Regions from separate parts of the Arthrobacter sp. NPDC093125 genome, predicted to be linked through region 1. Evidence: riboswitches for the same ligand, from Rfam matches in the RefSeq annotation. Region 1 holds a riboswitch; each other region holds the start of a gene.
What was found. Region 1 has a riboswitch for cyclic di-AMP ahead of ACIP9X_RS02600 (hypothetical protein). Riboswitches for the same ligand answer to the same signal wherever they lie in the genome.

Region 1 (4,198 bases):
ATCTCTCTCAAACAGACGCTAGTTTCCAAATCGGGGCGCCATTTTGGAGGGTTTCTACAAGGAGGCAGGGCGGAAGTTTGACGGGATATGGAAGCTGTCCCCGCCGTCGAGGGAAGGCAAAACGTGCATAGGGCAGCAAAAAGCCGGCGCTCCGCTGCCCCCAAGGCAGCGCAACGCCGGCTCTGTGAGCGCACCTTATTCAGGTGCGCGGTCTTGCTTAGTCGCGGTTAGGCTGCGGGCCGCACAAAGGTGACCGGACCGGTTGCGGTGAGCCAGGACAGCGGGTGAACGATGGTCTCGTTCACGCCGTTCATGCCGCCGCTGAGCGCCTTGCCGTTTCCGACGAAGATGGCTACGTGGCCGGACTGGACAATCATGTCGCCGGGCTGGGGCGTGGAGACGACCTTGCCGTAGTTCATGAACTGCATGGGGGCGAGGTCGCCAACACGGATGCCCGAGGCGCCCAGTGCCTTCTCCACCATGGCGGTGCAGTCCTGGCTGATGCCGACCTGGGCGTAGGCCGCGGCGACCATGGAGGCGTTGATGCCGCCGGCGGCTGCGGGCGCGGGGGCCTTTGCCGGTGCCGGTGCGGACTTGACCGTGACCTTCGGCGCGGGCGCGGCCGCGGGTGCCGGAGCAGCGGCGGGGGCGGCGGCAGCAGCCTTCGGCGCTGCAGCAACCCTGGGAGCCGCAGGCGCAGCCGGCTTCTCCACAACGACGGGTGCCTTGACAACGGGGGCCGGCGTGGACTTCACGGCCGGGCGCTCGTAGGCGATGCTGACGCTGGAGCTGGCGCTCAGCGGGGCCTGCGACTGGCTGGCAGCCTCGGGAGCTGAGGCGGGGGCGGCGGCCTTCTGGGCCGGGGCGTTGGCGGCATTCGCGGCCATGGTCCCGGTGAAGGCGAGCCCCGATGCCGCGAGGACCACGGCAGCCTTGCGTCCCAGTCCTCCGGCATTTGCCGTGACTGCGCGCGATGCGGAAGCGAACGGGTTTGAACGGCCGGCCGCTGCGCGGCGGGCAGGGGTAATGCGTGAAGACATGAAGGAGCCTCTCCCGATGCCTGCGAGGTGAGCTGTCGGATTCGGATGGGAGACACCCGGCCGCGGCCTGAGGAATCAGGATCTGCGCGGCTTCACCCCAAGGCCCGCTTCGAGCGGGCCGAAAATTGGTTTCCCCGTCTCTGCCGGAAAGGTCTGCGATCGGATCCCGAGGCTGCGGCAGAGTTAGGCAATCAGCGCGGGAATGCCTTCCTCGGTGAGGAAGGCACGTCTTCTACCGTACGGGAGCCTGGAGCAAAAGTCACATTTGGGTAACAGGGGCGTGTTGTGCGAGCGATCTCAGGTTGCGCCGGGTAGGGGTGCGTCGGGAGGTGGAGTCCGCCGCGCCGCGGCCGGCTCTACTTCTTGGTCTGCCGGTAGCGTTCGATCTGCTTCAGCCGCCGCAGGAGGCTGTCGCGCCGCGGGTGCGGAACGACGTCGGGCGCTTCTGCGGTGAGGTCGATGTGCCTCGTGCCGTACTGCCACAGCAGCAGGTCATCCAGCAGCCGGTCCGGACCGGGGGAGTAGCGGTGGTCCAGGGCCTTGCGGACCTCGGTGATCCGGTTGGCGCTGAGCAGACCGGCCAGTTGCACGGTCTGGTTGAGGCCGTGGGCAGCCATGAGCTCAGCCGCCCATCCCCAGTCATCGTCCACTTTCCGGTCCACGTGCGGCAGCAGTGCGCGCCACACGTCACGGATGCGGTTGGGCGTGAGCTGGGCCGCGCCCTCGCCGTCCATGTCCCAGTAGCTGCGGACCTCCTCATAGCGCTCGTGCAGGTCAGCGAAGGCGGTCTCCACCGTTTCCAGCATGGCGGCCGTGGCCGTGAACTGCCGGTCGAAATGGGGCGTCCAGGCGCGCGGGTCCTCCGCCTTGAAGCGGATATCGTGTTCGATCTCACTCCACGCGTGCGCAAAGACGGTGCGGATCTGGCACTCGAAGAAATAGCTGCCGTTCGGCTGAACCTCAGGGTTGAAGACCTGCTGGTATTCCTTGACCACGTCGTTTTGGATGGTCCGCAGAATCAGGTGCCGGCTGGAGTAGCCGTATGTTCCGGACTCAATGGAGCCGATGTCCTTCTCGCGGTCCCCGCGGCAGTCGAAGAGCTGGCGCTGGCGCTTGATGATGTTGGCCACGGCGGCGTTTTCCGTCGGCAGCTTGGTGATCACGCGGACGCCCACCATGTCGTTGAGGGTGCGGAAGGGGTCGGGGAACTTCAGCAGGCGCGGCCCGTCCGGTTCGAGCGGCTCCTCGGTCCGCGAGATTTTCTCCCGGAATGACTCCACCGTCTTTGTCCGGCCGGTGACGAACAGAGGGGTGACCTCCGTATCCTTGAGCATGGTCCGCAGCATCAGCAGGACCTCGCGGGTGACAAGCTTCAGGGCCGGCCGGACACGCTCGTAGAGCTCCACGTTCTCCTGCACGGACTCGCGCTGGCTGACGTCCAGCCGGTCCCAGTTGCTTGCCATGGCTCCAAACTATCAAGGGCGTGTGACAGCCGGGGATGTGACGCCGGCAGGCAGCACACTTCCATGCCCAAAAGCGGCGTGCACCGAACCGGCAGCGGGGTGCATCTTACGGCAGCGGCCTGCGCACGCGCCACAGCGGGTCCGGCTTTCCGCCGATGGGAGCCAGCTCACTGTTAGGCTCGGCACATGGCTGATGTGCGCCGTCGGACTCTGCTGTCCCCTGGACAGCCGGGCACCGCGGCAGTGGCGGGCAGGGGCAAGCCTCCTGCGCGCCAGGACCCAAGGAGGATGCAGTGAAGCGGCAGAAGTACCAATACGGTGACCACCCCAGCCAGTGGGGCGAGCTCTTTCTGCCGGAAACGCCGCCCGCATCCTCGTCCCGCAATGGGAAGCGCCGGCCTGCCCGCGGCGTCGTGGTGGTCATCCACGGCGGATACTGGCGCTCGCAGTACGGAGCCGAACTGGGTGAACCGCTGGCGAAGGACCTGGCAGCCCACGGCATGCCGGCCTGGAACCTGGAGTACCGCCGGGCCGGGAACGGCGGCGGATGGCCGCACACCTTCGAGGACGTGCTGGCCGGGATTGACCGGCTGCGCGGGGTAGCTGAAGAACACGGACTGGACCTCACCAACGTCGTGGCGCTGGGGCACTCCGCCGGCGGCCATCTCGCCGTCTGGGCTGCCGGCCGTGACCGCCTCGCGGAGCTGGGCACGCCGGATGCGGACAGGCAGGTCGAGAGGAACCTCAACGGCCAGGCCGTGCGTCTGACGGGAGTGGTCAGCCAGTCGGGGCTGCTCAACCTCGCCCAGGCCGACTGGCTCGATCTCAGCAACGGGGCAGTGAGCAACCTGATGGGCGGCTCCTCCGGCAAGTACCCCAAGCGGCACAAGTACGCGGATCCCATGACCGCGGTCCCGCTGAATATCCCCGTCTACGCCGTCCACGGGCTCGAGGACACCACCGTGCCATTGAGCCAGTCGGAGGGGTACGCCGCGGCAGCCCGCGCCGCCGGCGCCCCCGTCCAGGTGGTCAAGGTTCCCGGCGACCACTTTGCCCTGATCGACCCGAAGGCCTCGTCCTACCGGAAATGCCGCGAGCTCGTGCAGGAGCTGCTGGCGATCTAACGGGAAACCCCAGTCGCGTTTGTAAGGTGCAGTTACGTTTGTAAGGTGCAGTTACGTTTGTAAGGTGCAGTTATTGGGTACGGCAGCATGCGGACCGTCCCGGCCTCCTGTTGCCCCCTGCACCTGCATGGTGGACTCTAGTAGGTGGGGGTTGCGGTAGGTTTATATATTACGATCACCGGTTTCACTAGGAGAAATACATGGGTGAATCCAACAGGTGGCGGACAATATGATTCGGCTCCGCAAGTTGGTACGCGCCACGACGGTTTTGACAACCCCGTTGGCGCCGGAGGACATCCTCGCGCTTTTCAATCCCGTCTTTTCGGCCCGCCAGCTTCGCGGCGTGGTCACCAAGGTGGTCCCCGAAACGGCGGACTCCGCCACCATCCACTTCCGCCCGGGCCGCGGCTGGAAGGCGCACAAGGCCGGACAATGGGCCCGCATCGGCGTCGAGCTCGACGGCGTGCGCCACTGGCGTTCCTACTCCCTGAGTGCTCCGGCCGGCCAGGATCCCGCCATCACGGTCAGCGACGTCGGAGCCGTCTCGGGCGTCCTCGTCCGCGAGACCAAG
Region 2 (4,198 bases), on a different contig from region 1:
TTCATCGTGGGCACGCTGGGACTCAACTTCGTCCTGTTCATAGCGGCGATGGTTGGCACCGAATTCGGCCTGGATGCGAAGGCCTTCGGGCTGATGAACTCCATCATGGCCCTGGGCTCCGTAGCAGGTGCGCTGCTGTCCGCCCGACGCAGCAGGCCGCGGCTCCGCATCATCTTCGGTGCCGCTGCAGGTTTCGGCCTGGCCTCCGGGCTGGCGGCCCTGGCACCCAACTACTTCTGGTTCGGCGCTGCGCTGGTGCCCGTGGGCCTCTTCGCGCTGACCATGCTTACGAGCGCCAACGGCTATGTGCAGGCAACCACGGACGCCGTAATGCGCGGCCGCGTCATGGCCCTCTACATGGCGATCTTCATGGGCGGCACCCCCATCGGTGCGCCCCTGGTCGGCTGGGTGGCCAACGTTGCCGGCCCCCGCTGGGCCATGTCGGTGGCGGCCGGGTCAGGCCTGGTAGCCGCAGCCATCGGCCTGGTGTGGGTCATCCGGGCAAGGATGCTGCGGCTCCGGGTGAGCCGGCCGCCACGGGGGCTGCCGCGGTTCACGGTCGTCTCGAGGGCGGGCGCCGCTCCAGCGGGCGGAACAGCCGGCTTAACAGCGGACGGCGCCGCCCGGGACGCAAGCCCGGACGACGCCGTCGAACGCTGACGCTGTCAGCGTCACCAGCAGCACGGTGACCTCTGATCGCATCACCTGGTCAAACCGGCGCTGGTGAATTTAGGGACCCTACTTTTTCAGCTCGCCCACCACGTAGTCGATGCAGTCCAGCAGTGCGGAGACGTCCGACGGCTCGATGGCAACGAAGGTGGCGATGCGGAGCTGGTTGCGTCCGAGCTTCCGGTAGGGCTCGGTGTCCACGATGCCGTTGGCCCGCAGGATCTTGGCGACGGCGGCGGCGTCAATGGAGTCATCGAAGTCGATCGTGGCGATAACGTTCGAGCGTTCGGCTGCATTCGTGACGAACGGGGTGGCGAATTCCGACGCTTCGGCCCACTTGTAGATGCGGCCCGCGGAGTCGGCGGTACGGCGGGCAGCGAAGTCCAGGCCGCCATTGGCATTGAGCCACTGCACCTGGGCGTCGAGGGTCACAAGGGTGGCCAGTGCCGGTGTGTTGTAGGTCTGGTTCAGCTTGGAGTTGTCGATCGCCGTCTGCAGGTCCAGGAAGTCGGGGATCCAGCGGCCGCTGGCCTTGACCCGGGCGGCCCGATCCAGCGCGGCGGGGGAGAAGAGCCCCAGCCATAGCCCGCCGTCGGAAGCGAAGTTCTTCTGCGGCGCGAAGTAATAGACGTCCGTCTGGGAGACGTCAACATCCAGGCCGCCCGCAGCTGAGGTTGCGTCCACGAGGACGAGCGAACCGGCATCGGCGCCGGCCACCCGCTGGACGGGGGCGGCAACGCCGGTGGAGGTTTCGTTCTGCGGCCACGCGTAGACGTCAACGCCCGCCTCAGCCTGGGGTGCGGGGCATGTTCCCGGTTCAGACTTGATGATGGAGGAGTCGGAAAGGAACGGCGCCTTGTTGGTGGCTGCGGCAAATTTTGAACCGAACTCGCCGAAGGAGAGGTGCTGGGCTTTCTGCTCCACCAGGCCAAAGCTCGCCACATCCCAGAAAGCCGTCGAGCCCCCGACTCCGAGGATCACCTCGTAGCCTTCAGGAGCGCGGAAGAACGTGCTCAGGCCCTCACGTACGGAGCCGACCAGGTTCTTGACAGGAGCCTGGCGGTGGGACGTGCCCAAGAGCGTCGTGGACACGGCGGACAGTGCTTCAACCTGCTCCGGCCTAACCTTGGAGGGTCCGGCGCCGAACCGTCCATCCTTTGGCAGGAGGTTTGCTGGGATAGTGATGCTGGTGTCGCTCACAGTGGCTCCAATTTTCGGCATGGACATGAAGTTCAGCGGGGGGATCGATGACCTGCGGCCAGACTTGGCTGCCCGCGAAGGCCCCTTTTATTCTGCCTGAGACGCTGAAATCCGCGGAAACTCCGCCGTCACAGTCCAGTCATTGAGACGGCCCTGCCGTGAGACAAATTATCTGGAGTAATTCAAAATAGGCTAAGCTTTTAGAGGACGTACGGGCGGAACGCCGGTGTGCGCCGCCGCCGATTTGCGGCCGCGGTGCCGGACGCCGCAACGCCGGACGGTGGGCCCGCGATACGGTGGGACGGACGCAAGTACTGTGCTCGAGGAGCTGAGCTGAATGACGGATCTGATCGATACCACGGAGATGTATCTTCGGACCATTTTGGAGCTTGAAGAAGAGAACATCGTGGCGCTCCGGGCCCGCATCGCCGAACGCCTCCGCCATTCTGGCCCCACTGTTTCACAGACCGTCGGCAGGATGGAGCGCGACGGGCTGGTGGTGGTCTCCGGCGACCGTCACCTGGAGCTGACGGAAACAGGCCGGAAGCGGGCCACGGAGGTCATGCGGAAGCACCGCCTGGCCGAGCGGCTCCTCGCCGACGTGATCGGCCTGGACTGGGCCTATGTCCATGACGAGGCCTGCCGGTGGGAACACGTGATGAGTGAGCGCGTGGAGCGCAGGATCTACGAACTGCTGGACCACCCCACCGAGTCGCCGTATGGAAACCCGATTCCCGGGCTGGCTGCACTTGGCGGCGAGCCGTCACGGGCATTCACCGACGGCGCCATGAATCTGCTCGAAGCAATGGCCCGCTATGCCCCGGACTCCCGGGTCACCGTCAGCAGGCTGGCGGAGCCGATCCAGGTAGAGCCGGAACTGCTGCTGCAGCTGGACGAGGGCGGTATCCGGCCCGGTGCCACAGTCTCCCTGGAGCGCGTCGGCGAGTACATCTCCGTGCGGGTCCCCGGCATCGAGGGTGCCCTTGAACTCCCGCCGGAAGTGGCCGCGCATGTGTTTGTCCAGGTGGGCTGACCGTCATGGTTGACCACGCAGACCAGATGTCCGACATCAGTTGGCAGGACGACCCACGAGTTTTGCACAATGAAGATAACGGAATTATTACTGCAAGCTTTAATCGCCTATAGTTAAACGGCAGCGCCGATACTAAAGCGTTACCTGATCCGGAGCCGAACTCTGCCAGCGGATCAGTAGCTCGAAACACCTTCTGGCAGAGGCGGGGGAACCACAACCGGCCGTTCATGAACGGCCTTGGGGTGAAGTCCGCAGCGGCAAGCCACTTTCCACAGCTGGAATCTCCTGGGATACCCCTGTGCCGAAAAGCTTGCCATGGCGGACCGGGCCAATGATCTCTCTGGCCCGAATCCGACAGCTAACTTCGCAGGCTTTCCAGAGAGGAACAGTTCTTGACCATGCAGAATGCCCGGGGCCGCCGCCGCGCGACGGGCCCCGCAGCGGAGCCGCGCACGCCCGTAGCCGTCGCCGTCGAGCGACCCCGCGACGCGCAGCGCGAAGCGCGCAGGCGCCGCGGCCCCTTCCGTCAGGTCACAGACTTTGCCGCCGCCAGCGGCATGGGCCAGAAAGCCGGTGTAGCGCTGGCCGCCACGGGCCTCCTGCTGACCGTCACGGTCCCCGCCACCAGCCCCGTCATGGCGACGCCGGACCAGGGCAGTGCGCCAGCCAATGCGGCAGCGGCTACCGCCCAGCCTGAGGTTTCAGCCGAGGCAGCAGCCAAGATCGACTTCAGCCGCACCTCCGTAGCGACGGCCGGCGACCCCGAAGGAAAGCTCAAGCAGCTCCTCAGTGCCCAGTCCGCCGGCAGCATCAGCCGCGCGGCCTCAGCCGGCAGCCTCGGCCTCCCGCTGGAGACCATGGTCAAGTCTTCCCCCTTCGGCTACCGCGTGAGCCCGATCACCGGAGGCGCGGGAGAATTCCACCGCGGCCAGGACTTCGCTGCCCAGTGCGGAACGCAGGTGTTTGCTGCCGCGAGCGGCAAGGTCACTTTTGCCGGCTGGCACCCGTACGGAGGCGGCAACAGGGTGGTCATCGACCACGGCAACGGCCTGGAAACCACGTACAACCATTTGTCGTCATCGAGCGTCCGGGTAGGCCAGAAGGTCAGCCGGGGCGAAGCGGTGGCACTTAGCGGGACCACCGGCGCTTCCACTGGCTGCCACCTCCACTTCGAGGTGATGGTCAACGGAGACGTCGTTGATCCCCAAGGCTGGCTCTGAGCAAGCCGATGGAGAACTCTCACATTCTCGTGACACGCCGTGATCTGAATGTGACATTCGCTCCGAACTGCTGTAC
Region 3 (4,198 bases), on a different contig from region 1:
AAAGTTCCTTCCCCCGGTCCTCGGCACGCTGGTGGCAGGATGCCTGGCGGTGGCCGTCAGCGGGCAATTCGTTCCCCGCGGGCCGGGGCCGCTCCTGGCCGCCCCGGTGTTCACCCCTCCCGTGTTCACCTGGGCCGCGCAACTGGAGCTCGTGGTTCCCCTGGCGCTGACAGTGCTGTTCGTCCAGAACGGCCAGGGCATCGCCGTGCTCCGCGCCGCCGGGCACCGGCCGCCCGTCAACGTTTTTGCGATTGTGTCCGGCGCGTTCTCCGTACTGAACGCCGGCTTAGGTGCCGTATCGGCCTGCGTGACCGGCCCCACCAACGCCTTGTTGACGTCGTCGGGAGCCAAAGAGCGCCAGTACACCGCAGCGGTGACCTACGGCTGCCTCGCACTGGCCTGCGCGGCGCTGGCTCCCACCCTGACCAGGCTGATGCTGGCCACGCCCAAGGAATTCGTCCTGGTCCTGGGCGGAATCGCGATGCTGCGGGCACTCCAGCAGGCGTTCGTGACCGCATTCTCCACCACCTTCACCCTGGGCGCGCTGGTGACCTTCGTGGTGACCATCTCCGGCCTGGATCTGTTCAACATCCACTCGGCCTTCTGGGGCCTGGTCATCGGATACGCCGCCTCACGGCTGCTGGAGCGTCCGGACCATGCAGGATCGTAAAACGCGGACCGGTGCGTTTTTACGAAGTCAGGGGATTGCCCCAGCGGCACCACAACTGGCCCGTTTCGGCGCAGCATTCCTGCGCCGGGACGGGCCATCTTGCTCCGGCGGTTGTATAGCGGCGGTTGGTCGAGGGTCAAGCCGGGTGACCCGGGCACGGAGGCGAGGAGCTTCTCCGCGTAGGGGTGCTGCCGGTTGCGGTGGACGGTTTCGATGAACCCGTTACTCAAACTAAGCAGAACTTTCAGCAAATGCTGACAGGTCCTAGTGTCATTGCCCTAGAGGTAAGCGGCGGGGTTGACGGTCCGGTCCTTGACCATCACTTCAAAGTGAAGATGGCAGCCAGTGGAGTTACCGGTGGTTCCGACAGCGCCTATCCGACTACCCTTGCCCAGGGCTTGACCCTTCGAAACGCCGATGCTGGCAAGGTGGTTGTATGTGGTCTTCAGGCCCTTGCCGTGGTCAACTACAATCCGGTTTCCGCCACCGTACGGGCTCCAGCCTGCCTCCGTTACCTTTCCCGCAGCTGCAGCCAACACGGGCGTGTTGCATGCCCCTGCGAGATCAAGCCCGGTATGCATTTCGCCGGCGGCCCCGGTCAGGGGATTGCCGCGGAGCCCAAATGGCGAACTCACGTTCACAGAGGCGAGCGGCGCCCGTAGGCCTGCCGAAGGCGCGGAAACCCGGGCGGATTTCGGTGCCGCTTTCCGTGCCGGTTTGGACGCCGCTTTCGGTGCCGCTTTCCGCGCCGGTTTGGACGCCGCTTTCGGTGCCGCTTTCGGTGCCGCTTTCGGCGCCGGGGAGGACTCGACCTGGGGCCGATCAAAAACAAGCGACGATCCTGCCTCCGCCGCCAGGGACGGCTGGGCGGCGGGGGCGGCGGCCGCCTCGGCGCGAACTTCGCGCGCCGTCGAGATCCCGGCTGGCGCGGCGTGAGCCGTGGTGAGCACCGTCATGCCAATCATTCCGGTCACTGCCGCCGCAACAGCCAGCTGTTGGCCGCGGCCCCGCAGCGTCGGCATTGGGGATGAGGCTGCCCGGCGGCGGCCCTTGCCGGATGTACTCGAGAAAATGGCACGGCGTGGGCCGTGGTTGTCGTGGGAAGGCAAAGCGTAGATCCTCTCGACGCCGGCGAAATTAGCTGTCGGATTCGGACGAGTGGACTGTCCGGCCTCCCCTGACACGCGCCTCACGGGCATGCAATGACAGGGCCAGGCTTCACCCCAAGACGCCCAAAGGCGTCATTCGTGGGTCTTCCGCCCCCGCCTAGAGATAAGGGTTCATGTACCGCCGGCGGGGTTTGGCGAAGCGGGTACACGCATACCACGTGAGGGTATGGCTACCTCCCATGTAAGCAAGAAAAGCTTTATGTTACAAATTCGTTACTGAGTCCTGCGCGCGTCGCTATTGTGGATGAGGGCGTGATTTAGTAACTAGCCCGGTCCCTGGCGAGTAATGCACTGCCCCGCCAAACCGTAGCAACCCGCCCCGCACCCCTCCTGCTCGCGGATTTTGGACTTGCTATAGTCCCGTCCCAAGGTAGTTTCTTCTTCTGGGCAAGCCACGCCGCATTGCGCGGCCTTACCGTGGACGCGACCGGCGAGAGATACTGACGGTGCCAGCTCCGGCGGTTGCCGCCGCTGGATCCGTGCCTACGACCCAGTGCTGGTGCCACCTAACTGAGGCTTCAGGTGCAGCTCCGGATCGATGTCCGGCCAACGGCGGATCCATTCCTTTCCTCATCTGCTCGGAGTAGTCGCCGAGCTCACGGTCGGGCACATGTAGCCAGTCATCCAGATACTCCACGAACGCGTCGGTCCTCATGCGCAGGGCCTTGATTTCCGCAGAGGAGCGGTCAGCTTCGGGAGGAAGCTCCGGCAGCTGCTGGCAGTCCCGCACGAGGGCCGTTCTCCACGCGAATAGTTCCTGGATGAAGGCCTGAGCGCCCGTTGTCTGCAGCTCAACGGGCAGTATGCGGATGAAGACTTCGAACTCTGACGCAGAGTCTCGCATCTCCAGCTTCGGTCCATAAACCCGCACGCGGTGGCAGTGACTGGGTGGCCCGTCAGCATGCCGGCAGGCTAACATGCGATGTCGTCAGGCGACCTCGGGCGCTGATGGCTGTATGCCTTAGCGGCCGAGGTGACTGGCTCAGGTCGGGGAGTATCAGACGGCCTGCGCGCGTCGACGGCATCTATCTTCAACCTCAGTGGGCTACAAGTCATGTAACCCTCCCCCGCACCCAGCATGAACTAGCAGAACAGCCACTACGAGCGGACGAAAGGAAACCCGGGTGAAATCCGAAACACGCAGCCCAGGAACCCGCACGGAATTTTCCTCATGTCATGTTGGTCGAGCCATGAACGCCCATGAAGTGGTGTGGGACGACGAAAGCGTCGATCCAGGAAGCCAAGGAGGCAACCGGCCACAGCAACGGCCACCAATGAAAAAGGCCCCCGAGGGGGCCCTTCACAACACAAATTGTGCATACTCATAGGCTAAAAACCTGAACAGGTAAACCGCTGCGCCCGAGGTGGGACTTCCCCAATCCGTGCGGTCCGACCTCAGTTCAACCGAATCCGAAGCCCAAGGTGTGCACATTGCCACACCCTTCTTTTTTTGCCCGCTCAATGCACGGTCCAGTGGAATGCGGCAGCCTTTCGGGCGCGCCCAAGGGCCCGGCACGACCTAGATTCCCAGGCACCATCACCGACTCCAAGTGACTCGTGCCCTACCCGCCCGATTTCTTATGATCGGCGGCAGACCCTTTGGCAAGGAGGGCGCTTCCACGCCTTATTGATCACGCTCTGGGCGGAGCCCCTGCCCATCGTCCTGCAGCGCTACATTGAAGCGACGACCCCCGCTTTCTTGTCAGGCGCTATTCACGGCTCGGAGTGGGGCCGTCCAATGGAACGTCGGCCATCGGGGAGAAAGCCGACTTTAGACAGATGACGGAACCCTGGGCGCTGCGGCTCTGGACGTGTTTCCGGGTTGCGGCGATGATGAAAACATGCGCGAGACGAGCTGATCAGCCGCAGCTTGCGATAACACGCCGCGGTGTGGAGGCGCATCGCCATGTCACCCAAATCTGACCGCGCGGAGCATACTGCTGCTGCCGGCTCCATCAAGCCCGACAGGCATTTCCTCCCTGACTACTACGCTCATGTCCCCACGGAGGAGGTGCAGAACTACAGCACCGAAACCCTCCGGGCCAGAGCTGTGCATCTCTCGGTGGCGTCGTCGCGACGCCCGGGACAGGCCGCAGTCGGCATCCTGAATGAGCTCGAGGCGAGCATCGTTGCAGTGGTTACAGAGGACTTGCCCTACCTGGTTCAGTCCGTAATGGCTGAGCTCGCCCGTGAAGACGCCTCAATCCGGCTGCTCGTTCATCCGACCTTCCAGGTGCTGCGCGATCCGGATTCCCACACCCTGCTGGACGTCCGCCCCGGACCTTCCAGAGAAGGCCTTCTGGAAGAGTCCGTGCCGCCTGCCCGTGGAACATCAGAGACCTGGGTGGCCATGGAAATC

Region 2: it holds a riboswitch for cyclic di-AMP, as region 1 does, so the genes downstream of both, ACIP9X_RS13870 (M23 family metallopeptidase) here and ACIP9X_RS02600 (hypothetical protein) in region 1, are expected to answer to the same signal.
Region 3: it holds a riboswitch for cyclic di-AMP, as region 1 does, so the genes downstream of both, ACIP9X_RS18630 (M23 family metallopeptidase) here and ACIP9X_RS02600 (hypothetical protein) in region 1, are expected to answer to the same signal.

What each region holds. Positions count from the first base shown of each region.
Region 1 is NZ_JBIVOQ010000001.1:559,299-563,496, reverse strand. It holds gene ACIP9X_RS02600 (hypothetical protein) at 228-1,040, opposite strand; cyclic di-AMP (ydaO/yuaA leader) riboswitch at 1,044-1,240, opposite strand; gene ACIP9X_RS02595 (GTP pyrophosphokinase family protein) at 1,397-2,503, opposite strand; gene ACIP9X_RS02590 (alpha/beta hydrolase) at 2,797-3,627, shown strand; gene ACIP9X_RS02585 (ferredoxin reductase) at 3,857-4,198, shown strand, end outside.
Region 2 is NZ_JBIVOQ010000006.1:216,458-220,655, reverse strand. It holds gene ACIP9X_RS13885 (MFS transporter) at 1-660, shown strand, start outside; gene serC (phosphoserine transaminase) at 739-1,869, opposite strand; gene ACIP9X_RS13875 (metal-dependent transcriptional regulator) at 2,207-2,902, shown strand; cyclic di-AMP (ydaO/yuaA leader) riboswitch at 3,046-3,290, shown strand; gene ACIP9X_RS13870 (M23 family metallopeptidase) at 3,295-4,122, shown strand.
Region 3 is NZ_JBIVOQ010000014.1:35,434-39,631, reverse strand. It holds gene ACIP9X_RS18635 (benzoate/H(+) symporter BenE family transporter) at 1-670, shown strand, start outside; gene ACIP9X_RS18630 (M23 family metallopeptidase) at 949-1,779, opposite strand; cyclic di-AMP (ydaO/yuaA leader) riboswitch at 1,785-1,959, opposite strand; gene ACIP9X_RS18625 (hypothetical protein) at 2,252-2,683, opposite strand; gene ACIP9X_RS18620 (hypothetical protein) at 3,746-4,198, shown strand, end outside.